DNA from 3 places in the Phormidesmis sp. 146-33 genome. Region 2 is predicted to be linked to each of the others. Evidence: predicted binding sites of a transcription regulator. Region 2 holds the regulator's gene; each other region holds the start of a gene.
The links. The regulator NtcA, encoded in region 2, controls nitrogen genes in cyanobacteria. The targets are predictions, from matches to a motif close to TTTGTANNNNNNNNTACAAA.

Region 1 (9,795 bases), on a different contig from region 2:
CATCAATGTTGTCAGGAGCAGGTTGAGCAGGAACTAATTTAACCTCACAGGCAAGGGAGCGGTCGAATCCCAACCCATCCTTATCCAATGCATACACACAAACGTAATGTCCCTGTGAATGCAGCGCTTCTGCCAACTCCAACGTATGAATGACGCTACCTCGTGGCTTTGTCGAATAGGTGAGTAACGCAATTCGCAATTTCTGAGTCATGACAACCTCTTATCTCTGTTCACTTTTATTGTCTTGTAGAGAATCCAGTCAGGCTTTCTTTAGCTAAGTCCCAAAACAGAACGGATTGATTACCCGATCGCAACACTAAATGATGAGTCGGCTCGATTTCTCCGACCACTTCACAGACTAAATCTTGCTGACGAAACTGCGCCTGCACTGCCTCCACGTTCTCTGGTCGAACACTCAACAAAAACCCATAGCTCGGAAAACAAACCAGCCAATCTTCTAGCGACAACTCAGCCGGATGGGGAATCGCATCCAAATCGAGCACCGCCCCACAGCCCGACGTTTCTAGCAGCATTAACAGCGTGCCAACAATGCCGCCCATGCTAATGTCTTTCCCGGCATCACACAGATCTGACTCTGCCAAAAACGGCAAAATTTCATACTCTCGCCGCAACTGCATTGGATCAGCTTTAGTTGCCGCATTCCAAAAGGGATATCGAGCATGAGCCTGACCCCGAAAATTAGTCGCCATTAACAACCGATCGCCCGATCGCGCCCCAAAACTCGTGATCAACCGATTCGCTCGCCCCACAATCGCCACAGACAACGCATCATAAGGACTGTGAGCATTGGTATGTCCGCCGACGATCGGCACATTGTACGCCTGAGACGCGGCCCTCATTCCCTCAATTAAAGGGATACTCAGGGCGGTAGACTGACTCCAAATTGCATCAACAATGGCGATCGGTCGTCCTCCCATTGCGTAAATGTCGCTCACATTCACCATCACAGCACTCCAGCCTGCAAACCAGGGTTCGGTTTCGACGAGGGACGGTAAGATTCCCTCAGCCGCCAGCAGTAGGTAGCTTGTCCCATCCAAGATGGCGGCGCAGTCATCTCCCAACAGCACTTTTGAGGAGGATTGGGCGTGAGCGAGTTGGCAAGAAACGGCTTGAATGTCCTGCTTGTGTAGAATGCCGATCGACTTCTGTAACCGTTTGACCAGATCGATTAACATTACGACGCTTCCTGAGACAGGGCGGGATGCAGATCAGAAGTGGGCGGGTAGTAGCTCAAATCAGCTTCCATCAGGTGATGCGGCAGTCCGCAGACGGTGATTTCTTCTAGAAAATTCCAGTGCAGTCGTTGAAAAAATCGCACGTTTTGTAGCTGTACCGTTGCCAAAAATTTCTCACAGCCCCAGGTGTTGGCCGTTGTCACCGCTTTGTGGATCAAGCCTTTACCAATCCGACCAACGCGCCGATGATCTGGATGAACGCCTAACCGACCGCCATACCAGAGTCGAGGTTCTGGCTCATAAATACGAACGATACCGAGAATGGACGATGTAGAGCTTTGAGATAGCGCAATGATAGGGTGAGCGATCGTATCAATCTCATCCACGTCACTTTCAGAGAATAAGGATTGCTCCGCTACGAAGATTGCATGACGCAAGGCAAAATAAGCAGTAACTTCAGACGGTGTGATTGCGAGTTTGAATAAATAAGACATTGCTAGAAAAACTGCTGGAATTAAGATTCAAAAACCGATAAGGCAGAACAGGCCCCACATTTTCCACAGCCTGCTTTAATTGATTTTGAGGACATTCCAGCCCGATCGAGCATTCCACCAACTTGCTGATAAAGACTGTACATAAACTCACTGCTAGGAGGCGCATGAGTCGCGAGAGGCGTTCCGCTAATTGGCACAAACGGCACCACAAAGGGATAAACACCGATCGCAATCAGTCGATCGCAAGCCTGTAAAAGCGTCGGCAAATCGTCCCCCAAACCTGCTAACAAATAAGTGCTGACCTGTCCCCAACCAAAAACGCGAACGGCCGCCTCAAACGCCTCAAAGTAGTAATCAATCGGCACCGTTGCTTTACCAGGCATAATCCGCGATCGTACCTCTGCACTGACTGCCTCCAAATGCATTCCCAAACTATCTACGCCTGCGTCCCTCAGTCGCCCAAACCAGACAAAATCATCCGGAGGTTCACACTGAGCCTGAATGGGTAGATGAACCCGATTTTTGATCGCTCTGGCACATTCAGTTAGGTAGGCGGCTCCCCGATCGCTCGTGTTGGGCGTTCCTGTGGTCATCACCATGTGCTGAATGCCATCGAGTCGAACGGCGGCTTCTGCGACTTCTGCGAGTTGAGCGGGAGATTTGCGAGCGATCGTGCGATCGGCTGACAACGATTGACCAATGGCGCAAAACTGACAGGAAGTGGTGACATCGCCATAGCGTGTACAGGTTTGCAAAACGGTGGTTGCCAATACGTCTCGGCTGTGCAGCAACGCGATCTTCCAGTAGGGAATGCCATCTGCGGTTGTCAAGCTATAAAACTTGGGCTGAGAAGGAAAATTAATCGCTGCGATCGCGGCTCCATCCAATTCCAATATGGTTTGCTTGGTGGACGCATCAAATCGTGCGCTGTAGGGTGATTGAGCCGCCGCACTGGTGAAGACGGGAACCATCACGGTTGTATTGTCGATCGCGATCGCTTTGTGATCCGAGGGCCCTGCGCCGCCTTTGCGTCCAGACGCTCCCATTCCATGCTCGATCAGGTTTAATCCCTGTGACTGAAGATTGGTAATTAGCTGTTGTTTATCCATTCACTTTATTGATCAAGAATGATGGAATGATCAGAGTTCAGACGTTCTTCTAGCATTTCTAATCCGGTTAGATTGAAATCAGAATTTACGCGAAAATCTGTTCTAGAATCTATTTCAACCGACGTTCTTAATTCTGTGTTGACTTGTAGTTGAAGTAGGTCAGGACGCGCATAGTGACCCACGGAATCCATCATGCGTTTGCGTTTTGTGATGAGAGAAAAATCGAGGTCAGCGATCGCCATGCCTTCTCCCTCGACGATCGGCGGACAAAGATGCACACCTTCAGGGCTAATGATTGCTGTATTGCAGCCCCCACTCAGCACTTTTTGCAGCTTTTCATCTGGGGTAACTTGGGCGATTTGCTCTGGAGACAGCCAGCCTGTCGAGTTGATTACAAAACACCCCGCTTCTAACGCATGATGGCGAATCGTCACCTCAATCTGGTCTGCAAAAATCTGCCCCACCATTGACCCTGGAAACTGAGCGCAATGAATTTGTTCATGTTGAGCCATCAGCGCAAATCGAGCCAGCGGATTGTAATGTTCCCAGCAGGCCAGGGCACCGAGTTTACCGATCGCACTTTGCACCACTTTTAGCCCTGATCCGTCTCCCTGCCCCCAGACCATCCGCTCGTGATAGGTGGGCGTAATTTTGCGGCGTTTGAGCAACAAAGAACCATCCGCATCAAAAATCAATTGTGTGTTGTAGAGCGATCCGTTATCTCGTTCAGTTACGCCCAAAACGACAACCATCTGATGCGATCGCGCCGCCCGACTTACCGCCTCCGTTGTCACACTCGGAACTTCTACCGCTTCTTGATAAAGCCGCATGTGTTCTTTGCCCATCAAAACCGGAGGCTGAACGAAGGAAAAGTAAGGATAGTAAGGAACAACCGTTTCGGGAAAAACAATCAACTGTACGCCCTGTTTGGCGGCATCGTCGATCGCATTCAATACCTTCTCGATCGTTCCTTCTCGACTAAACAACACAGGACTGATCTGCACCGCCGCCGCTCGGACAATGGGTAACATATTCACGCCTCATTAACGTCTCGATCGGGTTTCTCGTGTCGTCTAGCGCTTCTGCCCCCCACCCCCCCTTATTGGGCGACTTTAAGACAAGAATTTTGGTTCAAAGTGGTCAGCAGGAACTAGATTCAAAGTCCTCTACTCGTGAGAAATTTAGGGGGCACCCGAATCTGAAACCAAGTGAAGATTTTCGGTGGAGATTTTCGACCAAGCTTGAGGTTTTTACAGTGTCCAGGTGTCCAAAATAAACGCGCCATCTTTGCGATGCAACAACACCAGATCCAAGACATCAAGCGGACTAATTGGACGAATCCCCTCAATCAATGAAGGTTCACCGTGACCATAAAGTGCTTGCAAAGCAAAGCGACAGGCGTAGACTTTGCCACCTTCAGACATGAATTTGCTGAGTTGATTGTTGAAGTTTTGGTGTCCCGGAAACGCTTCGTCGCCAATCTTGGGAAAGCCACGCTGTACGCCCAAAGTCACCCCCGGACCGTATAGCAAAATCGACGTTTCAAACCCTTTACGCAGTAGACGAGTCGCTTGCAGCAGATTGACAAATCCGATCGACCCCTCAAATGCCACTGTGTGAAAGGTCACTAACGCCTTCTCGCCCGGTTCTGCTTTGACATCTGGAAAAACTTTCTCCTCGTAGTCGACAAAGAAATCACCCGCTTGATGGGCAGGAGTCGTTACTTCAGGCATATTCCCTCATCTCTAACAAACTGATTGTGATGCAAGATTAATGGCTGATTCAAACAAAACTTTGTATCTGGGAATACGAAAAAATTAGGTCTAACGATATGACCAGGAATGGAAAGAATAATCGTCAGAACGATCGCAATCCTTCTCAGATAACCTGTCTAAATCAATAGGTGAGCTGCCATTCAGTCATCACGACTACGAACCGATCAGAAATTCGTTCACGACACTCCACGTACTCGGATCGGAAACTCTCTGTCTAGTGACAATGCGATCGGCGAGATAGTTAGCGTCTCGATCGATGCCCGAAAATCGAGCCGAACCCCAGGTATACAGCCACGGCAATCCCAAAAAATACAGTCCTCGAATGCTAGTTACGCCTCGCTCATGTCCCGGATAACCCTTGCCATCAAAGACCGGAACTTCAATCCAGCTAAAGTCTGTTTGATAGCCTGTACACCAGACCACCGCTCCAATATTAGCTTGTTTGCAATTGAGGGTTAAATCTTCTATTTGAGGCTGCCAAACGGGTGTGTAAGGAGGATCTATCGGTGCCTGAATTTGCTGCTTTTCAATAAAGCCATCAATTGATTGTTTAATGCTTTCTGCAACTGCATCAGCTTGATCTAAATTGTGTTGTAAGTCAGACCAAAACTCTAGTTGTCCTTGATGAATTGTTTTTAACCGTCCATGTAGCTGCATTCCTTCTAAAGCAAACTGTCTAAGATCAATTTCACGTCCACCATCGCGCCCGGTGACATAGTGGTTGGCTTTTGTTCTCACCTTTTCTTTTTGAGGATGGTCGGCGATCGACAAGTCATAGTAACCCATCGCATCTAACCATTCGACCACATCTTTTCCTCGATATCGACGCGGCGATCGGGGCGCACCTCCGACACACAAATGCACTTGTTTACCTGCTAAATGCAAGTCTTCGGCAATTTGACAGCCTGACTGTCCGGTGCCCACGATGAGAATGGCTTTGTCAGGTAAAGACTCCGGATTTTTGTAAGTAGATGAATGAATTTGTACAATGTCTTGAGGCAGCCGTTCGGCAATTTTTGGCACTTTAGGAATATGGTAGCTGCCTGCTGCAATAACCACTTGATCTGCGGTAAAGTCTCCGATCGTCGTCGTCAATTCAAAATGAGCCTCACTTTGCCAAATTTTGGAGACCATCACTCCCTCTTTGACAGGGGGATTAAAGAATGCCGCATAACTTTCTAGATATTGAACAATCTGATCCTTTTGCATAAACCCATCGGGATCGTCGCCTGCGTAAGGATAGCCCGGAAGCTTGCATTGCCAATTGGGAGTCACGAGACAAAACGCATCCCAACGGCGCGATCGCCACTCATGTCCAATCTGATTTTTCTCAAAGACAAGATGATCAACGCCTCGCTCCTTTAGGCAATAGCTCATTGACAATCCCGCCTGACCCCCGCCGACAACCAGTACAGAATAGTGCGTTTTCATGGGCAAATTTGGATATCGGTGCTGCCAGAGTACGCGCTGATGAAGCGAGAGGTTTGTATTTCCGACTACGAAAGTTTCAAGTCTGATACTATGGGCAGGACTTACGATCGAACGCTAGAGAATTTTGGAGAAGTGCGATCGTCCCTCATCTAAATCGATAGGTCACAGAACGTGCAGAACGCTGCTAATTTTGCCACGATCAGATTACAGCAGTCCGTCCAGAACAAAGTGAAAGATGTTGACACCCCAAAACCAATAGAAGTATTTTTTTCATCCCTCATCCCTCATCCCTCATCCCTCATCCCTCCTTTAGGTTTATATGTCCAAAGAATTTACCGTCGGTGACAAAGTTCGCGTCCTGATCTTGCCGTCTTTTGTAAAAACAGCCGACCCGATGCCGATGCTGCGTCCTCCAAATGTGATTGCTTTAGGTGAAGAAGGAATTGTAGTCGATCGTCGTCCTGGTAACTATTGGGCGGTGCGGTTTGCTAGAGGCACTTATCTACTCGACAGCCAATACCTGGAAGGCTGCTAAGGCTCATGGATTTAATAAACTGGGTGAATTAATTTGCAGCTATGAGAACAAAATCTGCACAAGCTAAAACGCTGTATCCAGATTCTCCCTTCTTCGGTTTAACTGAGCCGTTCACTGATATGAAACACCTTTGATCGATACGCCTTCACCTGCAAATCGATCCCTGTAATCGCCGTTCCGACAACCACCGAAAATGCTCCTAGCTCGATCGCTTTCCTGGCCATCTCAGCCGACGCAATCCCCCCCTCACAGATAATCGGAACGTCTAACTCTTTAACCATCTGCTCCAATAAATCAAACCCTGGAGGCGTTAGATGTTTCGTCTGGGATGTGTAGCCATAGAGCGTCGTCCCCACCATATCGGCACCTGCTTTGACGGCAGCGATCGCCGCCTCCAGACTATCCACATCCGCCATCACGGGTTTCTCTAATTCGCTGTGAATGCGTTGAATCAGTTCTGTAATGGTTTCACCATCTGGACGATCGCGCAATGTGGCATCGATCGCGATCACATCGGCACCCGCTTGAGCGATCGCTTGGGCATGGTCAAACTGAGGCGTGATATAAACTTCAAATCCTGGAATTACCTGCTTCCACAATCCAATAATCGGACGGGAGACACGCTGCCTGACTGCTGCAACGTGAGCCGGAGTATCGATTCGCACCCCAGCCGCTCCTTGATTAACCGAAGCTTGCGCCATTGCTGCAATCACGATCGGTTCATGCATCGGCGAGTCTGCTGGAGCCTGACAAGAAATCACTAATCCGCCCAGGCTGTGAATTACACTAGAAAAATTACTCATAAAATTTATTCAGGGTCGATCGAAAGCATGATAGCAACAGAGCGACCTAGAATGGGCAGCGCCCCCTTGCGGTTAGCTCAAAGAGATCGTCTTCTCAAAAGTCAGTCACAAGTGAGTCATTCATTTCAGTCTGTTATTTGAAAAGAACGATAGGGAATTTTATGGGGGTGCCGTTGTAGTCTGATCAAGGGTCTCATCTACCAGCCTTTTTGCCAACCCCGGTCAAACCAGGCTCACCTCTCTCTAGCGCCAGCCGTCCCAAAAACCTTGTAAGCAATGAAGCTAATCTTTCTCGGATCAGGGTCTGCCTTCACCATTGGAGCAGACAACTATCAGTCAAACATGCTCCTGGTAGATGAGCGCAACAACAAACTTTTAATCGATTGTGGTTCAGATATTCGATTTTCTCTTCATGCTTTAGCCTATTCTCATCAAGATATTACAGACATTTATATTAGTCATTTGCACGGCGATCATGTTGGCGGATTAGAGTACGTCGGCTTTAGTACTAAATTTGATGCGCGGTGTCCCACGCCTAGACTTTATCTCAGCGAAGAACTGGCTGATGATCTCTGGGAACACACATTATCAGGAGGAATGCGATCGATTCAAGGAGATACGGCGACCTTAGACACTTATTTTGACGTGCAGAAAGTGCAGTCGAGCAGCTATTTCTTTTGGGAGAAAACGCGCTTTGATCTGGTGCCAACGATTCATATTCGAGGCAAAAAGACGATCGTTCCTAGCTATGGTTTGTTTTTTGAAGTCGATCGCACTAAAGTTTTTCTGACTACAGATTCTCAGTTTTGTCCTGATGTGATTGGTGATTATCTTGATCAAGCTGACATCATCTTTCACGATTGCGAAACGTCTCCCTTCAAGAGTACCGTTCACGCCCATTACGAAGATTTGGTTACTTTGCCAACAGCGATTAAAAACAAAATGTGGCTCTATCATTATCAGCGTGGCAAACTGCCTAACGCTCAAAAAGATGGGTTTTGTGGATTTGTCAAACGGGGTCAGGTTTTTGATTTTGCCCGTCTCGAAACGCTGCGTGGTTGCCAAAAAATGATGTCACTGCTGCCTCAAGGACGACTTAAATAACACTCAGGCGATCGCACCCCAAACATCCATCGTCTAACTCACATTACCAGGTCGGATCTGAGAATAAATTGATGGTGAGGCTCGATCGTCCGGGAGGCACTGATGAGATACAGCTACAAACGGTTTCTTCGTCATCGATCTCGACTTCACAGGCGTGACAAGACCCCATCAAGCACCCCGTCGGAATTGAAATGCCAGCCCGTTCGGCCACTTTGAGCAAAGGTTCACCCGGCTCGGCGGCGATCGTTACATCATCAGGTAGAAATCGGATGCTAACGCTCATGGCAAAATCTAAAAAATATCTAAACGAAGTTAAGTTTTTTGAGGATCAGCCCTTAGTGTATAAGACAAGGACAAACGGGTACGTTGCACCGAAAGGGTTAGGGACTAGAGCGCACTTCACTGAGTTGGGGTTGCGCTTGTTTTTTGGATGGGAGAAGACTTTAGACGTTGGACTTAATTAAGAAGTCTACTGTCTAACGTCCTAACGTCTACGAGGAACCAGACTCTTTGATTTTTCCCTCTCTTTAAAGGAGGTAGGGAGATCAAAAGACGTGAAACTTTACAGAGAATGGGTCTAACGTCTAATGTCTAGCGTCCAACGCTCAGCTTTCTACGATAACACTGGCTTTAAGTCGAGATGAGGCTCGATCGCATCTGCAAGTTGATCTAGCATGAGTTCTCTCTGTTCTCGATAGTTGGCGACTCCTGTCGGCAGTGAGCCTAATCCGCGTTGTTGACGAAGCCGATTGAGCCAGGCACGTCGCCACGGCCCGTTGTCAAAAATGCCGTGCAGGTAGGTGCCCCAAACTGATTGCGATTCATCTACCAAACCTAAATTCTGATCGTCAAAGAGAAACTGAGTGCCTTCTGGCTCGATTAGCCGCGTCCTTCCCTGGTGAATCTCGTAGCCCGAAACGGGTAGCCCTTCCTGCGGAAAGTTAGAAGTGACATTGCGCTGACGGGCGACTTTTTGACCTGCAATTACGGTCTTGAGTGGCAATAGCCCCAATCCTCGATAACGACCTTCTTGCCCTTCAATGCCTTCAGGGTCGGCGAGAATTTTACCCATCATTTGATAGCCGCCACAGATGCCGAGAATGGTTCCTCCAGCGGCGACGTAGTTTTGGATTTCTTCGGTCATGCCTGCTTTGTGTAGTGCAATCAGATCCGCGATCGTCGTCTTGGAGCCTGGAATAATCACCGCGTCTGGGTGACCCAGCCCTTGCTTGGGGTGAATATATTTCACATTGACGGTCGGTTCAGCTTCGAGCGGATCAAAGTCAGTAAAGTTAGAAATGCGCGGCAGCCGAATCACCCCGATCGTAATTTCTCCTTTGGTGTTGGC
Region 2 (9,795 bases):
CTATCGCGCCTCTAATTTTTACGAGTTCTTCTCTCCATCGTGGCTTTGCAGTACTTTCAGGGCTAGCTGGCAACATCAAAATTGTCTTTTCAGAAGTGTCAGCCCTACGTTCACGTAGATTTGTGTTTACTACTGGATTGGCACCGACGATGATTGGTGCTTCTGCGTTGTTGAGCTGGGTTCCCTGCCCATCGCCTGATACATTCTGTTGATTTTTGAGCGGGGGCGACTCAAGCTTGGGGGATTCAGGAATGGCTTCTGAGACAGATCTTTGGCTAGTTTCCGGGGTGGGCGTGGGTTTAGATCTGGGCGATCGCTTACTTTCCCAAAGCTCATCAAACTCGTTCAGATTGCGCTGAATATCTTGACTCCGAAGCGAGAGCGTAAAATTCCACTTCGCCTCACCCTTCGTTTTCACGCGATGGTCTTGCAGAATTCCTAGAAAATCCCGCATCGACACCAATGCTTCTCGCACATGCGTCGTCGTCACGGCTGCTTGTCCGTCTTGATTAGTAACGTGCATCAAAGTTTGCAGCGTCGTCTCGATCGTCACTTTCTGGCTTCCTGCTTCTTCCTGCCAGCGAAACTGCAACTTTTTTGGATCACTGCCTTCCCCTGCTTTTGTTGCTTCCAAAATCCCTTTCAACACTCGGCAGGCGCGAGTTTGCACAATTGAACCATAGGATTTTTTCTGAGAGCTAGGCATAGTTAGGGCAGTCTTCAAACATCAAAAAGTTTGGGGGAAGTTTGGGGGATAGCAAGCAAATTTCACTCCCCCAATGTAACCAACCCTAATCATTTCAGTCGCTTTCGAGGATTATTTTTTGCTCTTGCCTTGGGAGATCCCCCAAATCTTTTACTAGATTCATCAACCCAATACGAGGCAACTCAACCATGATGAATCTTCAATCCACCCAGCCTATCCAATCGATCGAGCCTCAACTCCCAACGTCCTTACCTCAAATTCCGATTGACCCAACCAATCCGCTCTCTTGGGTGCTTGTCCTGACTCTGTTTCTCGGCACCACCGAAAAGCCCATCAACGCTACCGCGAGTCTGATTCGTGCGATCGCAGCACTTCGAGTCACGATCGCTAAAACTCAGCGTGCTGCCAAGCAGATACCACAAGAGTCGCGTCGAAGAAAATAACCTATGCGGTTGGGGTCAGCAAGCCACAATCTATCCAGGTATCAAGCTATCAAACCCAGCTAATGCTGATCCCCACAAATATTCTTACTGTCCAGACAGCAGATCAAAAAAGCCGTCGTCAATGTCGTAGCCCAGCATTTGAGTCATTGCTTTGAGTCGAGAATTGCCCTCAATCCCCTGTTGTTTGAGCCAGTTGAGCAATACAAAGGTTTTATGCATCACATAGATTTCCAGTGCTTCAGGATTGTACTGAATGCCATCTTTGGGATGAAACTGATGCGGCACCAGCATGGCCGTATAGCGCACAAACTCACCCGCCTTCCAGTCCAACAAAAACGGCAACCACGGATAAAGCGCATCCAACCCAATAAACCAGAGACGAATTTCGGGCACTTCGGGTAGCTCTCTAGGATCTCCGGCTTCTAGCGGATAGTCGATCGCAAACTGCACCGTCTGCTCATGAGCGCTCACCTCAGACAACATCGGCTCGATCGCTTGAATCGCAGGAGAAAGATCGATCGTATTGATCTGATCAGCATTGAGATGAATAACAGGCATAAAAACGTTTTGCAGTCAGACAACTTAACCCATTATCCTACGGGACATCCGTTCTAGACGACTCAAAACTCCTCAACCTCGGACTGTGGGCGAAAAATTGGCAACAACACATTAAACGTCGAACCCTCACTCAGTCTGCTCTTAACCGAAATCGAACCGCCACAGTGCAGCAAGAGTTGTTGAACGATCGTCAGCCCCAACCCCGCTCCCCCCGAATCTTCTTCTACCGCTTGTCTGGCTCGATAAAAGCGATCGAAGATCTTGGGAATCTCGCTCGGCGCAATCCCAATGCCCGTATCGCGAAACTCAAGCTGCACATAGTCACCCTGCTGCTTGGCCCGCACCCAAACCTGACCGCCTCTCGGCGTAAACTTGATGCCGTTGTGCAATAAATTGATCACAATCTGCTTGAGCCACGTATTCAGACAAGAGACAGGCGGCAACTCTTCGGGCACGGTGTAAGCCAGCCGAACCCCCTTTTCTTCTGCCAATGGTTGATAAGTGCTGACCACTCCTGGCACCACATCGCTGAGTCGAAGCGCTTGAATGGTGGTTTGTTCTGCCATTTGATCCAGACTCACCAGATCGAGCAGGCTGGTAATCAGAGAACTTTGGCGATCGCACTCCTTCACCAGCAGATCCATATATCGCTGCTTTTGGGGCGGTTTGAGACTGGGCGAATTGAGGAGCGTCAAGGCGGTTTTCATGTTGGTGAGCGGCGTTCTCAACTCTTGCCCCACATTATTGAGAAACTCATCCTTCAGCCGAATCGCATTCAAAAGCTCCTCATTTTGCAATTGCAGCAGGTGCGCCATTTCGGCCTGTTTGCGATAAGTGGTCGCCCGCTGCCAGAGGTCTTCTTGACGCTGAATCTGCTTCGTGAATAATTGCCCGACCAGACCCGGATTCAAGCTAGAAGGCTGAGACGTTGCGATTAGCGTTTCCCAGACTGCCGCATCCGAACTGTCTACAAACTGAGTCAGGCGATCGAGAAACTCGCGAATCGTCTGTGGCTCCATCGATAGCAACACAGACAACGACTGCTTTTTCTCCGTCGGTTCTTCTTGCGCCGTGTCAAACAAACCTGCCTCAACGCCCTCCACTCGAATGGATTGAGGTCTTGAGCGATAAGCCACCAGCAGACCACAAAACTGTTTTGACCAGATCAGTAAAAAATAATCTCGCTTAAGCTGACTCTCAGAAAGCGATCGCCACAACGCCGGATGCTCGTGAGTCACACGGCCCGCATCGTCTGCCATAGGGCTATCCGCAATTTCTTCAGCAGCGTCTTCTTTTTGATTTCTAAATAAGTAAACAGCTTCGGGTGGCGTTGCCGATTCACGATAGCGATCGATTTCAGCTTGCCAAGCTTCCCCACGAGGCATCTTTGCCCAAATTGAAGCCGAAATCTGCTGCTCGACTAGCAAATCAATCAGGCTGCTCACCAATGACTTAAAGGTGACCGGGCTGGTCTGTAGCACAAACGGCGTTTGCTCAGAACTGGCTGCCAATTCGTAAAGGGAAATCTCTGGAGTCACGAAGGAGGTCATAGGGACATTTGGGAGAAGAATCGGTATTGAATCGGTAAAATTGACTACTGTGATTCGGCAGCCGTTGACGGCGATCTGACCCCTTATATCTAGCCGCAATCTGCCAAAATTGCTAGTTTCTGAACGTTTTTCCGTAACATCCCTGAGACAAGGGTAAAACCACGTAATAGAAGAAATGAGGTCAGCGATCGGGGCAGTCTCGATTTAAGTAGGGAGGGATTCCTATGTCTAGAGGTTACCCTGATGACCAACGCAAAATTAACATTTTTGGTAAATTCCCTCAGCGCTTTTTCGGGGATCGGCTCATGATGAAGAAAATTTCAGAAAGTCAACCGTTACCCGTTGAGATAAAGCCGCTTGCCTGGTTGACGGATTGCTCACACCGTCCAATCCAAGGTGCTTGCGGGTAACTCGAAAAGATCGCCTCTCTCTTCAGAAGAATGAAGATATCTGCATAAGTCTGCCTATCTATCAATGAGCTTTAATAAAGAGTTACATACTCTAGGCGTAACGGGATAGCAAACCTGTGAAGTTCTTCTCAGCGCTCCCGTTAGACCCAACTTGGACGAAACTCAACCTTCTATAGACGGCTATGGACAGCAGACAGTTTCCTCTAGTCTGACGAAATTGGTGACCCCCATGAACAATCAACCCACACCCGAAGTGAGTGAATTGCTGACCAGCTTAAAGCGGTGGATCTGGATTTTGTGTATTCCTGCTTGGTTGTTTGGCGCGATCGAGCGAGGCGCAACCGCTTTCTCTCATCCCTGGGTGACCCCTCTGGATCTGCTCCAGATTTTGACGGCGGCGTTCTTTCTCACAAGCTGGCTGCTACTAAAGCCCAGACGCTCTGACGAGCCGACAGCGTGAGATGACAAATATACCTGTAAGGAGAAACTAATATGACTGGACAAATGTGCTGGCTGGCAGGCTTTGGGTCAGGAAACAAAATCTTACATCTGAGAGAACAGCCCCTCAAGCCCTGGATGCCTTACACTGCCTTTCCGCAATACCGCGTCCCAGATCTACAAGTCCCTGGTGCGTCAAAAGGTTGGACAACTTACCAAAGGCTAAGACAGGCAGGTTGGGCGTTGATTCCGACAGCAGAGGCCTACACAAAAGTTGCGCCATCAGAAGTCCAATTGCTCGTCGGTCAATAAATTCGTCTTCTAAATGTCAAGAACAACGTCAAGAAAACTGTGCTAAGGATTGCCACTCCCGAAATTCTTTCATCTCTCTTCACTCTGACGAAGAACTAGCAGCGCCGATCGCTCTTCGGTGTACTGATTCGCTTTTGCATAGTCGCCCTGAGCATAGTAAGCCACCTTCAGCGTTCCTAAGATCTGTTCTTGGAGGCGAGGGTCTTGAAGCTTGCGAGCGATCGTCAGCCGCTGTTCGTGATAGGTGACGGCTTGAGTGCTTTCACCCAGCGCATCCCAAGAAACGCCCAAACTGCCCAAAGCTTGCTCTTCTGCTCGGAGATCGCCCACTTCTTGCGCCAGACAGAGCCGCTGTTGATTGTAAAAAATTGCGTTTTTGTGATCGCCTGCTGCATAAAAGGCATTGCCCAAATTTCTGAGAACCTGACCTTCTAGACGACGATCGTCAATCTCTTGCGCCAGTCTCAATCGCTGTTTGTAGTAGTCGATCGCCTGGTCATAATTTCCCAGCGCATAGTGGGCATTTCCCAGATTTTTGAGAATTTGCCCTTCGACGTGCCGATCTGCAAGTTCTTGAGCGATCAGTAATGCTTGCTGCTCACAGTCGATCGCACCTTGATGATCACCAGATGCTTTGTAAGCCAGCCCCAAATTGTTGAGCGCAGCCATCTCTCCGCGTCGATCGTGAATTTCTCGCGCCAGGGTCAGACTTTGCTGCTGATATTCAACCGCCTTGGGGTGATCTGCCAGGTGACGATAGGCATTGCCCAGCGTACCCAACACTTTGACGCTACTGAGGTAGCTTTTGATTTTTTGAGCCAAGCCCAGACTGCGTTGAGAATAATCGATCGCCTCAGCATAGTCTCCCACGCTATAGCAAGCCATTCCCAAACTGCCCAAAGCCTTCTCAACGCCCTGCTGATCATCAATCTCCAAATAAATCGCTTGGGCCTGCTGGAGTCGCTGAAGCGCGAGTTGAAACTGTCCCGCTTGATGCTGCTCGATGCCCTCTCTGAGCAAGCGATCGGCTTCTGATTTACGAACGTCTGCTGATTGAATCAGGGTCGCATCGCAAGGCTGAATGTCTGGAGAAATGGTTTCGCGATCGTCTCCCACATTCTCCACTTGACCGTGTGCTTGATTCCGGTCACTCATAAGTACACGCCTCTAAACTCGCTTTGCTGAATTCTTCCAACAAGACTGAGGGTTCAGCAGATCGAATGTTGCAGGGTCAGAGATGCGTCTCGTCTGCCCCAGCCTGCAATCTCAAATCTGATCAGCCTATCGGTTCCGAGGCTAACTTTTTTTCTGACAAGGCTAATCCGTAAATACGCTCACCTCCCGCATCCGTCTTTATAAAGTTCTCAGTGTCGTCCTCAGAGTTTTTTCTGGGCCAACCATTCCAACACTTGGGCATTCACGACTTCGGGGCGTTCGTCATGGGGACAGTGCCCCGTATCTGGGATGCCGACAAATTGCACATCATGGGTGTCAGTGAGCGATCGATAAATCTCAGCGCCTGCGATCGGTGTCCAGGGATCAGCTTCGCCCCACAACACCAACAGCGGCACCTTAATTTTAGGAAACAATTCCGTTGGTCGAGGGCCAGCCGGAGCCGAGAGAATCGACGCAAACACTTTTTGGGCACCCGGATCGCAAGACGGCTCGTGCAGCAGATCGACTAACTCGTCTGTAATTGCATCAGGATCGCGATAAACCTGCTTGAGACTGTTGCGAATTCGAGCTTTTTGACGGACGCGATCGAAGAGCCATGGCCCAAACGCTTGAGAACTCACAACTTTTGAGAAAGTACCCATGATCATCCGCAATGGCAGATTTAACTCTTCAGGTCGGTGATTGAGTCCTCCAGCAGGATTGAGCAACACGCCCCCAGCCGAGATTTCGGGATGTTCGGCTAACAGCATCAGACAGAGCAAGCCGCCGATCGAGTTACCGACAAATACGGTAGGCTGCTGAATCTTGGCGGCCCAAAAGTCGCGGATCAACTCGACCCAAAGCTCCAGGTTATAGTCCAATTCAGGCTTTGAGGAACCGCCAAACCCCAGCAGATCGAGAGCAAACACCTGGTAGCCAGCCTCAGCGAGAACGGGAATATTTTTGCGCCAGTGTCCGATTGAGGCCCCAAATCCATGAATTAATACCAAAGGCTGGCCTGTCCCCATAGACACATAGCGAATCTGATGCCCTTGCCATTCCCAAGTTTGTCGCTCAAAAGTTGCTGGAGTCGGAAGTTGCTCTACTGTCACGGTTCGTTTTGTGAAGTTTTCTTAAGACTTCTCCATCATAATATTTCACGTCTAAATTTTCAGCGTCCAGCGCGTTCTGAGTTAAAGCCACCTACTTTCCTGATTTCTTTAGCTCTGATGGCGACTGGAGCGCCTGGTCAAGAACAACGCGAGCGGTCTCGGCTTGAGAACGAGCTTCTCGGTAGCGCATGTTGGTCTGAGCATAGGTTTTGAGAACCTTGAAGCCTTCTTTGAGGCTGTTGATTTCTTCTTCGCTGACTAGCTCATCCGTAAAGAGAATGTCGATTTGTTCGCGAACTTGCAGCGCTTCAGAGCGTGATTCTTGAGCCTTGAGTTTGAGGGTTGCCAGACTGCTAAGAACCTGAACGGCTTGATTGAGGGCATCTTCATCACTGGAAGCGATCGCGCCTTGATCTTTAATTTCGATAAAGTGCTGCGGCCCAAAGCCATCCGTTAGCTCGGTGGGCAGTTTGCCGTCATCCATTAGTTCCATCAGTTGATCCATTGCCTTCTCGCGAGCTTTGGCAGAATCCTTACCAGAGACCGTGAGAATGACTTCGGGACTTTGAGCAAGCGTGTATTGAACCATAAAAAGTAGGAGGTAAGGAGTATGGATGTTCTTTTTTCATCCTTCTACATCCTATATGCTGAGAAGCGATGCGATTTCCTGATTTCCGGCTTTTTGGTTTTTCAGGCTTGACATCTCTATGAGTATCTGCAATAGTAGAACTTGTCCGAATTTTGCGGGTATAGCTCAGTGGTAGAGCGTCACCTTGCCAAGGTGAATGTCGCGCGTTCGAATCGCGTTACCCGCTTTTTAATTAAAAATTTTTTAATCCCAGATTGATGAATTCTCAATGCAAGAGTTGAATGTCTTCGACTAAAAGGCAGCACCCTAAAAGTCTCTAGAGCTTTCGGTAAATTAAGCTCCTTGACGCTGGGTAATACCGCTCTTCAACACGGTCATCGTTCTGAAATCTTCAACTCACAACGTACTTTTTGACAAGCTTATTACTGAATTGATCTTTGAATCGATCTATTGATTAATCTATTGACTTCCAGCCTGATTAAGATGGGTAACAGATCTTAAAAATCTTCAGATGAACGACGAATTTAAGCTCAAACCTTAAGCAATTGTTAGAGACTTAGCTCAATCCCTGCAAAAATTCAACTACCTGGCAGAATAGTGTAGTATCGAGCACAAAAACTGCTTGAAGAGTAAGTTTAAGTGTTCTAAAGTCATCAATCTCTTACAGATCATCTGACAGCCAAGTAAAAACCGTTGCCAGGTCAATCAAGAGAGTTTAAGAGCACGAGTTCGACAAGGAACATGGTAGTGACCAAAGAGCGACCACTTGCAGCATTATTTCGCCAGATTGGGGGCGGTGCCTTTCCACCTGTCGTTGAGACGTTTGAGCGAGGCAAAACGATCTTCTTTCCAGGCGACCCCGCAGAACGAGTTTATTTTTTAGTCAAAGGTGCCGTCAAGCTTTCGAGAGTTTATGAGGCGGGTGAGGAGATTACGGTTGCCTTACTGCGAGAAAACAGCGTGTTTGGGGTACTGTCACTGATCACCGGGCAACGCGCCGATCGCTTTTATCATGCGGTTGCGTTCACATCGGTTGAGTTGCTGTCTGTTCAAATTGAGCAGGTTGAAAAAGCACTCAAAGACAACCCCGAACTCTGTCTGCTAATGCTGCGAGGGCTGTCGTCTCGAATTCTACAAACCGAAATGATGATCGAAACGTTGGCGCATCGAGATATGGGGTCGCGTCTGGTGAGTTTCTTGCTGATTCTCTGTCGCGATTTTGGCCTGCCCAGTCAAGAAGGGATCACGATCGACCTCAAGCTGTCTCATCAAGCCATTGCAGAAGCGATCGGCTCAACGCGGGTGACCGTGACTCGTCTGCTGGGAGACTTGCGACAGGACAAAATGATCTCTATTCACAAAAAGAAGATCACTGTCCACAATCCAGTCACCTTGAGTCAGCAGTTTACCTGATCGCTAGCCAGTCGGCGAAGCCTGAAGGCGTACAAATTTCAGGCTTCACACCTCGCCTATTACCAATCGTCTTCTCTAAATAGAAATTGACCTTCTGAATTGAGGTAGGGTGACTTCCAGCGGGTCAATTCTTTATCAGGGCAGATGTCTAGTCCTTCTCCCACGCCGTAGGGGTGCATTCCGCAGACTAGCACGTTGCCGTTGTAGGCTTGCCCATGATAGTGACGACAGCCGACACAGATGGGGTGTTGGTTGAGCAGCGGTTCTACAGTTTGCATCATCGGTTGGGCAGCTTCTCCGACCATGCCTTCAAACCCAAAATAGGCTTCTAAAACGGGGTTGACTAGCTCATTAATGTATTGGTCAATCTCATCTGTAAAGGTATTTTGTGCCTGTGCCGAAAGCTCGTCAGAAAGCTCTACAAACACGTTGACCACTTCTGTCACTTCTCTCGACACTTCAACAAAGAAGCCTTCGATGTGATCCGCGATCGTTTCTAACAGTTCAGAAAAATCTTTTTGCCACTCTTCCATAGGGTTCTCACCGGGGTTGCGTTCCAAAAGGGATGGATGATTGAGCGTTGATTCCCTTGTGTGAGGCTGCGCTAGATGGCTAAAGATTCCTACCATCAAAGGGTTCTATCCAAGGGAATAGCTTCGCTATCATAGCGCAAACTTTTATGGTTCAATCTGGTCAAAAAGAAGGCAATCGCTTTCTGATTTTGCGATTCTCACTAGCCCAAACGCCTTGAGAAGATTCAGTGATTTCAGAAGATTTGCAAAAGACTATAAATCAAAAAGTTTCTTCATATGTTCACAACAATTACGCGACAGAAATGCTGCTATCGCTAGAGGCATTGAGTTAGCTCTCTTGATTAAACTGAACCTGATTCTAAATTGGGAGACGCTCGTTGTGAACAATTCGATCGTGATGATTTTACTCTTGGGGCTGCTGCTGATGATGCTGATTGCTCCTTTTTCAGCGCTGTCTCTGGTGATGCTGGTAGTGTTGGTTTCAGCGATCGGCTGGACAGGTTGGCAACTAATCCGGACGTTGGTCAAAGGAGACGCTTAACTCAAAACAAAAAGCAGGGATCAATGGGTTTTCTG
Region 3 (9,795 bases), on a different contig from region 2:
CCATGACGCTGAAGCCAATCAACAGAGGCGCACCGCTCAAAGCCGCTTCCTATCAAAAGAGCGAGAATTCTGACCCCTATGATTATGACCTGGCGATCGTGGGGGGCGGTGTGGTTGGCGCTACGTTAGCCTGTGCGCTGAGAAACTCTGGCTTGAGTGTGGTTTTGATTGAGGCTGAGGCGCGATCGCTGGCTACCGCTAGAGGGCAGGCCTACAACATTTCGCCGCTTTCCAGTCGCATTTTAGACGGCATCGGCGTTTGGGATCAGATTCGTTCTCAGCTCGGCACCTATCACAAAATTCGTTTATCTGATGCAGATCATCCCAATGTGGTGCAGTTTGTGCCACAAGACTTGGGCGCTGAAACCCTTGGATATGTTGCAGAACACCGCGTTTTACTGACAGCCTTACAAAAAGCTCTGCACCAGAGTCACATCACCTGGTTGTGTCCTGCAAAAGTTCTCAAAACTGACTTTCAGCCCAATGGCGCGAGGCTAGAAGTTTTGGTCGAGGGCGAAGTTCGGCAGATTTGGACTCGATTAGTGGTGGGAGCCGATGGGGCCCGGTCGCCCCTCCGCCAACAAGCTGGAATTCGTACCCACGGATGGCAATATTGGCAGTCTTGTGTCGTCGCCACGATCAAACCAGAAAAACCTCACAACAACATTGCCTATGAGCGGTTTTGGTCAAGCGGGCCGTTCGCGATTTTGCCGTTGCCCAATAATCTATGCCGAATTGTTTGGACGGCTCCTCGACTTGAAGCAGAAGCGATCGCTCAACTCGACGATTCTCAATTTATCGAGCAACTCACTCGCCGCTTTGGAGATCAGATGGGCAAATTGTCTATCCAGGGAGAGCGCTACGTGTTTCCGGTGCAGCTAATGCACAGCAGTCATTATGTGTTGTCTGGGTTGGCGTTGATTGGAGATGCGGCCCATTGTTGTCATCCCGTTGGCGGACAGGGGATCAACATGGGAATTCGCGATGCGGCGGCTCTAGCGCAAATTCTGCAAATCGCTCACCAACAGGGAGAAGATATCGCCAGTCTCAAAGTTTTGAAGTGCTACGAACGCTGGCGTAAGTGGGAGAATTTGGTGATTTTGGGCTTTACTGATCTACTCGATCGCGTCTTCTCAAATAATATTTTGCCGATCGTACTGGTTCGTCGTCTCGGTCTAATGGCGCTACAGCATATTTTTCCGCTCAAAGCCTTTGCCCTGAGATTGATGACGGGCCTTACTGGAAAAACCCCACAACTGGCACAAGTCCAAAAACTGGTGGTGGATTAAAAGTCACAGATAAAGACGGATTAAATCAAATTTGAAATTAGCGCGATCGCTGACCCTTTCGTTAACAAAACGCAAAACAAATCTAAAGCAAATCGATAGTCTTCTACTGTTTCATCAAAGTGGAAAAATGAAACCGAAATAAATCTGTAGATTGATCTCCAAATCACTATTCTTTAGCGGATAGTTTCAGTCTATTTTCCCTTCGTCCAGTTGCTTCTAAAGTTTTTTCAAAAATGACGAAATGCTTGACTCGAAAATGTTTTCTTGATGACAAAATGACTTGAAATGCCTGCTGCATAAAGTTCCTATAGACAATCAATGACTTTTTTATCTTAGTAATTGATGGAAACGATCACAGGTTATCTCCTTAAAGAGTCAAATAATATAAGTAACTAAAATACAAACCCTAAGAAATATGGAAGCAAAGAATGAGCAGCCAGATCTTACAAATGCAAGGTGAGAGAGCTGTTGATGAATTTAGCATCCAAAAAATGCAGTTTTTACAACCGCTATATTAGCGAGTGACTTGGTATTTTACGCCATGAAATTCGCGTCGAGTTATATTCTGCTTTTAGTTGATCAGACCGAAGATTTTCACGGGCTAGAGTCGCTCTTAGGACGGTTGAGATGCCCAGTTGAAATTGTTAGCTCACCTGATCGAGCGGTCGATCGCGTCCGCCAAAACCCGCCTTGCCTGGTGATTGTTCAAGGAAACCACAGCAATTGGTCGCAGAGCTTTGTTCGTCAATTGAGAACGATCGCCGACGCGGACAACATTATGCTGGTTGCTCTGAGTGATTCCCACGCTCCAAGCTGGCTCCATCAAGAAGAAAATCCAGGGTTTGACGGCTTCCTGGTGAAACCGCTCAGCTTTGACGTGTTATTTTCTCTGATTCAGTCAGCTTCTGCTCGTCAACTGTGTCGATCGATTGTTTGAACTAGACTTGGAGACTGAGACCCCAACTTTAAGAGCGCTCAATCCCCAAAAACTAGCTATGCAATTCGCTCCTCTTTATCCCCTGATTCATCGGGTTTTAAAGCCCAGATTTCCCGACTGTCTCTGGGCCGGATGTCAAGAAACGCCTAAAATTGCCCTGACATTTGACGATGGCCCCTACCCCCAGCACACGTCTGCTCTGCTAGAGGTTTTACAGCGACATCAAATCTCAGCGAGTTTTTTTTGCCTGGGGGTGTGCGTCGATCGCGCTCCTCACCTCGCTCAGGCGATCTATGAAGAGGGGCACTGGCTCGGACTGCACGGCTACGATCATCGGTCTTTTGCAGCAATGCAGCCCTCCGAACTCAAACAAGAATTAGAGAAAACCCAGAGAGCCATCACACAAGCCTGTCAAATTTCTTCTGACAAGCTGATTGATGTTCGCCCGCCCAATGGCTTGTTTACGCCCAAAACTATTCGTCGGTTGACCGAGTGGGGCTATCGACCCGTCATGTGGAGCGTGGTGCCAGAAGACTGGGTGCATCCTGGCGTTTCGACTGTGGTGCAACGGGTGCTGACTCAGGCGCAAAATGGCTCGGTGATTGTACTTCATGATGGATACTTTGGCGGACGAGACGTGGCGGAGACGGTCGATCGCTTGATTCCAGCATTGAGAGAGCAGGGCTATCAGTTTGCGACTATTAACGATTTGTGGTGCGCTGCATTGCCTCGATAATTCTTTGCCCCACGTTGTTTGCAGCGTCCTTGATCGCAGCTTGAAATCTTGGAAGATCTCCCCTAACTCCCCCTAAAAGAAGAAAAAAGTCAGTCGATCGCTTTATCTCAAGTCAATACTTCAGGGGGTGACACTCTATCAATTCCCTGCCTTTTGAAGCGGGATAGACGCTAACGGCCGACTAAAAATGTTGATTTGCGATCGACTGAACCTGTAATTTTGGTTAGCGGCTCAAACCCCGGCTAGAAGAGTCTGCCTTTACAAAGCCTTTACAAAATAGAGGAGCACCTTAATCTGTAAAGGTCAGTTTTGTTTTCATAGGTACAAATCGATTCGTCAGGCTTATCTAATCCATGACCCTAGGACATATTTTTTGATGAATTGAAATCTGGTTCATCAAAACTTCTAATCGCATATCGCCCACCCGGTTACAGCTTGTATACTTCCAAGAATGGAGACCTGACGGCATTGAGTAGGATGAAATGATTAAGGCGGATCATTTTTCCACCACAGAAGTTCAAAAAGATCATCTAACTTAATGAATAGGCTGGATCAAACTTATGAAACTGGGCTAACGTTACATTAAGAGCCGTAAATTCACAGTTTCGCGATCGTTAAGTTGATGTGGGGGTGGTACTTGAGCGAGACTTAATACACAGGCAGAACTTCCTGCTGAAGCACCTGGAAACAGCGATTATGCCCATTAATCTTTGTCTCCTTGCAGGAACCTTAGTCCCATTGGCACCTGCCTTCTTGTCACTGCAACAGCGTGGAGCAAGTAAGATTTGAATCCGTTATTCTCTCAACTTTGCAGATGAAGCAACAGAAAAAGGGTGCAACTTTTGTGAGAAAAGCTACAATCGGGGAGACATTTAAAACACTTGACAATAGCGAACTGTGCATCGGTGCCTCTACCCAGCAACAGATATTTGGTTGGGGAAGCAGTGTACCTCCACTTTCTCATGGTCAACAAAATGGGTTGCTCAAAGCTACGTCCCCGCGTACCTTGCAACCAGTCAAAGCAGGGAACAACTGACAGCCTTACCGCAGTTAGAATTGAACGACTATCGTTCTCCAATGCTTAATTTTTTCCACTTTCACTATCTAAGGAGCATGAGGAACGCGGCATGACCCAGGCCAACGACGTACTCGAAGCACTCGGCATCACTAGTCCTTCTGATGAAGCCCTCGACACCGAGGTTGAGCTTTATGACCTAGAAGACGACTCTGACGACTCTGACGCGCAAGCTGATGATGACGGTAAGTCAGGCAAGGCCCAGACCGCCCGCCGACGAGCGCAAGCCAAGAAAAAGCACTACACCGAAGACTCAATTCGACTGTATTTGCAGGAAATTGGTCGGATTCGCCTCCTTCGGGCTGACGAAGAAATTGAACTCGCGCGCAAAATCGCAGATCTGCTAGAACTCGAAAGAATTAGAGTTCGGCTGGCTGAAAAGTTGAACCGTGATCCTCAAGATAAAGAATGGGCTGTGGAGGTGAACATGCCTCTGACTGCCTTCAGACATCGCTTGCATCTGGGTCGTCGGGCCAAAGATAAGATGGTGCAGTCTAACCTGCGATTGGTGGTGTCGATCGCCAAGAAGTATATGAACCGGGGTCTGTCCTTCCAGGATTTGATTCAAGAAGGCAGTCTGGGGCTAATTCGGGCGGCTGAAAAGTTTGACCACGAAAAGGGCTACAAGTTCTCAACCTACGCCACCTGGTGGATTCGTCAGGCGATCACCAGAGCGATCGCAGACCAGTCTCGGACGATTCGCCTTCCGGTTCACTTGTACGAAACCATTTCTCGCATCAAGAAGACGACCAAGCTGCTGTCTCAAGAAATGGGTCGCAAGCCGACAGAAGAAGAGATTGCAACTCGCATGGAGATGACGATCGAGAAGCTGCGGTTCATCGCCAAGTCTGCTCAGTTGCCGATTTCGTTGGAAACGCCGATCGGGAAGGAAGAAGATTCTCGTTTGGGTGATTTCATCGAGTCAGACGGCGAAACTCCTGAAGATCAAGTGTCCAAAAATCTGCTGCGCGAAGATTTGGAAGGCGTTTTGGCAACCCTCAGCCCTCGCGAGAAAGATGTGCTGAGATTGCGCTACGGTCTGGATGACGGTCGCATGAAGACGCTAGAAGAAATCGGACAAATCTTCAATGTGACTCGTGAGCGGATTCGCCAAATAGAGGCCAAAGCCCTCCGTAAGTTGCGTCACCCCAACCGCAACAGCGTTTTGAAGGAATACATCCGATAATTTTCAGTTCACAAATTTGAGAGATCCAGTGGCGACAAAACTACTGGATCTTTTATTTTTGGAAGATCCTGGATAGTGAAAAAAGTAAAGATTGAGCAGTTCATGACAATCGAACAACCTACAGAGATTATTCTTCAGTTTTATCAGGCTGACGATCGCAACCTTGACTCTCATTTTAAGGATGATGAAGAATCAAATTGCGGAGCCTTTGATTTCGAGATTCTTAGGTTAGCAATTAGGGCATTGCTTCAATATTATTTGTTTGAGTCAAGATAGTGTGAATGAGTCTAATTTCCGTCAAACGCTCTGATGCATAGCTTGAAGATGCCATAACAAACCAACCTAGCCTTACAGAGTAAGCGATTTGGGCACGTACTTTGGAGTCTATCTCTGAAAATCCAAGCTGTAGAAACAAATTCTGGAGATAATCTAATCGCTGTTTGTCAACGCGCGCGATCGCTGCTGCCGCCTTAACATCGTTGAATGACCAAACTCGGACAGCCTTTTCTAAGAAATTATTGTCTTCGGCAGCAACCTCCAACAAACTCAATAACTTGGCGTTAGGAGAACTGTTTAAGCCATCAATCTGCTCGATAATGCTTTTGGTATTACGAGCTTCCCACTCATGCAATATTTCTTCCAAGAGGTCGTCCCGGTTTTTAAAGTGCCAATAAAAACTGCCTCTGGTCACATTTAATAATTTGGCTAAAGGATCAACCCGAACTGCCTCAATCCCTTTTTCTATGAGGGTTTGGATACCGATCGTCAGCCAGTCTTGCCGACCTAGTTTTGATCCAGTCTCTTTTTCCATACAGTAGTGTATTGACACTCTCTAATGAGGTTGCTACAGTTCTACCATACACGACTGCATGGTAAATCAAAAGAGGAAAAACATAATGACCCAAACTGAACAAAATAAGTCGATCGCGCTACGCTTCGCTCAAGATGGGTGGGGCACAAAGCCTAATTGGACAAGAACCTGGGATGAATTAGTGAGTGTGAACGTTGTGCATTATTTCAACAGTGCAGCAGAACCAATCGTCGGATTAGAAGCAAACAAAGTATTCAACAAGACTCTCTTTCAAGGATTTCCTGATATTCATCACACGATGGAAGATGTGATTGCTGAAGGCGACAAAATTGTCTATCGCACGACTATCCAGGGAACCCACACAGGCATGTTTTTGGGAACTCCGCCAACAGGTAAATCTGTCAAAGTTAACGATTTCACTTTGCTTCGGATTGCTGACGGGAAGATTGTGGAGTGGTGGTACGAGTGCAATTTGCTGGAAGTGATGCAGCAGCTTGGGCTTATGCCAGCCTAGATTCAGGTAGTTGCCAGTCAGCTAACAACTCTGCTGGAGCGGAGTTATTAGCTAATTGGCTCGTAGGGGCTACTTGCAGTCCCTCAGCAGGAACGGTTGGGCAACTCTAACCTGACCACTATGGCCATAAAAAAACGGGCCCTTCGTGAGAAGAACCCGATCAACTAGCTTTTAAGGTTGACCAAAACTTAACTGAAAGGAAACCTACATCAGACCTAGGAAGCGAAGCACACCTTCGTGAGAGAAATATTCAGTGATGAGAGCAGCGACGAAACCGATCATGGCAAACCGACCATTCCAAAGCTCTGCTTGGGGAGTGAAACCAAATTTCCAAGCATTGCGGTCTTCGACAACGGGAGCAGTTACTTTGTTTGTAGTCATGACTGTTACTCTTGAACGCATTAGCTTTCTCTAATGTAAAGCAATATTACAGAAAGTGTCAAAGTATTAACTCCAAATCTCTGAAGTCTGTGATAAGTTTCTCTTATATATGACGAGATGTACGGGGTTTTCAGCTTCTCTGGCATATGCCGCTATCATGGGAACTATTGATTGATATTTGTAACAAATCATCAATGATTGTATCCTCCTCCAGTTTAACCAAGCTCAAAGACTCGCTGATAGAGAAACTCTTCTTTGGTCACGAACCCTCAACCGAGCTGATCGCAATCCTGCTGGTCTACTTTGTACAAGGAATCGTTGGATTGTCGCGTCTGGCAGTCAGCTTTTTCTTGAAAGACGAGTTGGGGCTGAGTCCAGCGGATGTATCTGCCCTGTTGGGGATTGTCGCCCTGCCCTGGATGATCAAGCCGCTGTTTGGCTTTGTCTCGGATGGGTTGCCCATTTTTGGCTATAGACGGCGGCCTTATCTGGTGCTATCGGGCTTTTTGGGCGCAGCTTCCTGGGTTGCATTGGCGACGATCGTTCACTCCCCCTTAGCGGCCACCTTGACGATCGCGCTTGGCTCCATGTCGATCGCCATTAGTGATGTAATTGTCGATTCTTTGGTGGTCGAACGGGCGCGAAATGAATCGGTCAGTGGGGCAGGATCGCTGCAAGCCCTTTGTTGGGGGTCGTCTGCGGTGGGGGGCTTGATGACTGCGTACTTTAGTGGTGCGTTGTTACAACAGTTCGACACGCGGACGGTGTTTGCGATTACGGCGACCTTTCCGCTGATTGTATCGGCGGTAGCCTGGCTGATTGCCGAAGATCCCGTTAGTGAGAAGCCAGATTGGGCGATCGTTCGGAATCAATTGGGGCAACTCAAACAGGCCGTCACTCAAAAAGCGATCTGGATGCCAACGGTTTTTCTCTTTCTCTGGCAGGCGACTCCCACAGCAGAATCAGCCTTTTTCTACTTCTCGACGAATGAGTTGGGATTTGAGCCTGAGTTTTTGGGACGAGTTCGGTTAGTGACGAGTGTGGCAGCCTTGATGGGAATTTGGCTCTATCAGCGCTTTTTGAAGGCCGTTCCATTTAGAAAGATTTTTGGCTGGTCGATCGTCCTTTCTTCTGTCCTGGGAATGACGATGTTGCTGCTGGTGACCCATGCCAATCGAACGATCGGAATCGACGATCGCTGGTTTAGTCTGGGTGACAGTTTGGTGTTGACGGCTCTGGGACAGATTGCCTACATGCCTGTGCTGGTTTTGGCAGCGAGACTCTGCCCTCTGGGAGTAGAAGCGACACTGTTTGCTTTGTTAATGTCAGTCGTGAATCTAGCGGGGTTGGTTTCCTACGAGTTTGGTGCAGTGTTGACTCACTGGCTGGGCGTGAATGAGTCAAACTTTGACAAGCTCTGGGTGTTGGTGGTGATCACCAATCTAACGACGCTGTTGCCGCTGCCGTTTTTGGGGTGGTTGCCTGCGGCGAACGACGAACTGAGCGAATCGACTCAAGCTACTCTCGCGATCGACTCCGATCCGTCGGCCTCCAAGCATTTGGCACAGCCATTTCTGCCGGATTTGGTTTCAGAGTTGTCGCGCCCCTTGGCGGGTAAGTCGAAGAGACCAAGGGCTGTCGAGGAAACGATAGAATAGATTGTAGATTGCTTGTTTGATACGTCGGTAAAAAGAATTTAAACGCGAAGGGTTATGCAAGGGTTTCAACTTTACGAACACGCTTCTACTATTCCAATTACGTCCTACAACACAGAAGAGTGGCAAAAGGGCTATCGCTCTCTAGAACAGGAATATGATTACTGGATTGATGACATAGAAGGCGAAATTCCACCTGAGTTAGAAGGAACGCTCTATCGCAATGGCCCCGGCTTATTGGATGTCAATGGAGAGCGAATTCAGCATCCGTTTGATGGAGATGGAATGATTTGCGCGATCGCTTTCAGAAACGGTCGGGCACACTTTCGCAATCGCTTTGTTCGCACTGAGGGATACGTTGCTGAACAGAAAGCCGGAAAGATTTTGCACAGAGGTGTGTTTGGCACCCAAAAGCCTGGGGGCTGGCTGGCAAACATTTTTGATACCAAGATTAAAAACATTGCGAATACTCAAATCCTTTACTGGGGCGGCAAACTACTCGCCCTGTGGGAAGCCGCAGAACCGCATCGACTCGACCCGCGATCGCTCGAAACCCTGGGGCTAGAGTTCTTTGACGGTGCCATTCAACCCGGTGGATCGTTCGCAGCACATCCCTGGATTGATCCGTCTTCACAGTTTGACAACGGCGCACCCTGTTTGGTGAATTTCTCGATCAAAGCGGGACTGTCTTTCACGATCAATATTTACGAATTGGATGTCGAAGGTCAAGTGGTGCGTCGTCATGACTACCCGGTGCCGGGATTTGCCTTCATTCATGACTTTGCAATCACGCCCAACTACTGCATCTTTTTCCAAAATCCGGTTAAGTTCAATCCGCTGCCGTTTTTGATGGGGACGCGATCGGCGGGGGAATGTATTCAATTTCAACCTGACCAGCCGACTAAGGTGATTTTGATTCCTCGCGATACGACATCTCGCCCCAAACCGATCGTTCTCGAAACGCAGTCTGGGTTTGTTTTTCACCACGCCAACGCTTACGAGCAGGGCGACGAAATTATTATCGATTCTGTTTGCTACGACAATTTGCCCTCTGTTGAACCGGGTGCTGACTATCGGGAAACCAAGTTTGAAGCGCTCGCCCCTGGTCAGTTGTGGCGGTTTCGCATGAATTCAGAGACGAAAGAAGTTCAGCGTCAGCTATTAGAATCTCGCTGCTGTGAATTTCCGTTTGTGCATCCGGCAAAAGCAGG

Region 1: the regulator NtcA is predicted to act here: its motif matches at 4,593-4,612, upstream of ACJ2PR_RS22335 (MSMEG_0572/Sll0783 family nitrogen starvation response protein).
Region 3: the regulator NtcA is predicted to act here: its motif matches at 3,804-3,823, upstream of rpoD (RNA polymerase sigma factor RpoD).

What each region holds. Positions count from the first base shown of each region.
Region 1 covers NZ_JBJPHU010000064.1:4,912-14,706, reverse strand. Annotated here, with positions in the region: gene ACJ2PR_RS22360 (MSMEG_0565 family glycosyltransferase) at 1-211, opposite strand, end outside; gene ACJ2PR_RS22355 (sll0787 family AIR synthase-like protein) at 237-1,196, opposite strand; gene ACJ2PR_RS22350 (MSMEG_0567/Sll0786 family nitrogen starvation N-acetyltransferase) at 1,196-1,690, opposite strand; gene ACJ2PR_RS22345 (MSMEG_0568 family radical SAM protein) at 1,711-2,799, opposite strand; gene ACJ2PR_RS22340 (Nit6803 family nitrilase) at 2,805-3,830, opposite strand; gene ACJ2PR_RS22335 (MSMEG_0572/Sll0783 family nitrogen starvation response protein) at 4,050-4,532, opposite strand; gene ACJ2PR_RS22330 (MSMEG_0569 family flavin-dependent oxidoreductase) at 4,728-6,005, opposite strand; gene sipA (regulatory protein SipA) at 6,325-6,540, shown strand; gene ACJ2PR_RS22320 (N-acetylmannosamine-6-phosphate 2-epimerase) at 6,639-7,343, opposite strand; gene ACJ2PR_RS22315 (MBL fold metallo-hydrolase) at 7,620-8,447, shown strand; gene ACJ2PR_RS22310 (2Fe-2S iron-sulfur cluster-binding protein) at 8,491-8,730, opposite strand; gene cobQ (cobyric acid synthase CobQ) at 9,061-9,795, opposite strand, start outside.
Region 2 covers NZ_JBJPHU010000032.1:44,878-54,672, reverse strand. Annotated here, with positions in the region: gene ACJ2PR_RS15015 (hypothetical protein) at 1-706, opposite strand, end outside; gene ACJ2PR_RS15010 (hypothetical protein) at 895-1,149, shown strand; gene ACJ2PR_RS15005 (CRR6 family NdhI maturation factor) at 1,234-1,707, opposite strand; gene ACJ2PR_RS15000 (ATP-binding protein) at 1,770-3,257, opposite strand; gene ACJ2PR_RS14995 (hypothetical protein) at 3,897-4,127, shown strand; gene ACJ2PR_RS14990 (hypothetical protein) at 4,160-4,417, shown strand; gene ACJ2PR_RS14985 (tetratricopeptide repeat protein) at 4,487-5,572, opposite strand; gene ACJ2PR_RS14980 (alpha/beta fold hydrolase) at 5,794-6,684, opposite strand; gene ACJ2PR_RS14975 (hypothetical protein) at 6,776-7,273, opposite strand; tRNA gene ACJ2PR_RS14970 (tRNA-Gly) at 7,428-7,499, shown strand; gene ntcA (global nitrogen regulator NtcA) at 8,015-8,686, shown strand; gene ACJ2PR_RS14960 (hypothetical protein) at 8,746-9,219, opposite strand; gene ACJ2PR_RS14955 (hypothetical protein) at 9,599-9,760, shown strand.
Region 3 covers NZ_JBJPHU010000050.1:19,755-29,549, forward strand. Annotated here, with positions in the region: gene ACJ2PR_RS19700 (FAD-dependent hydroxylase) at 3-1,289, shown strand; gene ACJ2PR_RS19705 (response regulator) at 1,831-2,226, shown strand; gene ACJ2PR_RS19710 (polysaccharide deacetylase family protein) at 2,285-2,962, shown strand; gene rpoD (RNA polymerase sigma factor RpoD) at 4,090-5,223, shown strand; gene ACJ2PR_RS19720 (TetR/AcrR family transcriptional regulator) at 5,459-6,034, opposite strand; gene ACJ2PR_RS19725 (ester cyclase) at 6,120-6,548, shown strand; gene ACJ2PR_RS19730 (chlorophyll a/b-binding protein) at 6,753-6,929, opposite strand; gene ACJ2PR_RS19735 (folate/biopterin family MFS transporter) at 7,124-8,587, shown strand; gene ACJ2PR_RS19740 (carotenoid oxygenase family protein) at 8,642-9,795, shown strand, end outside.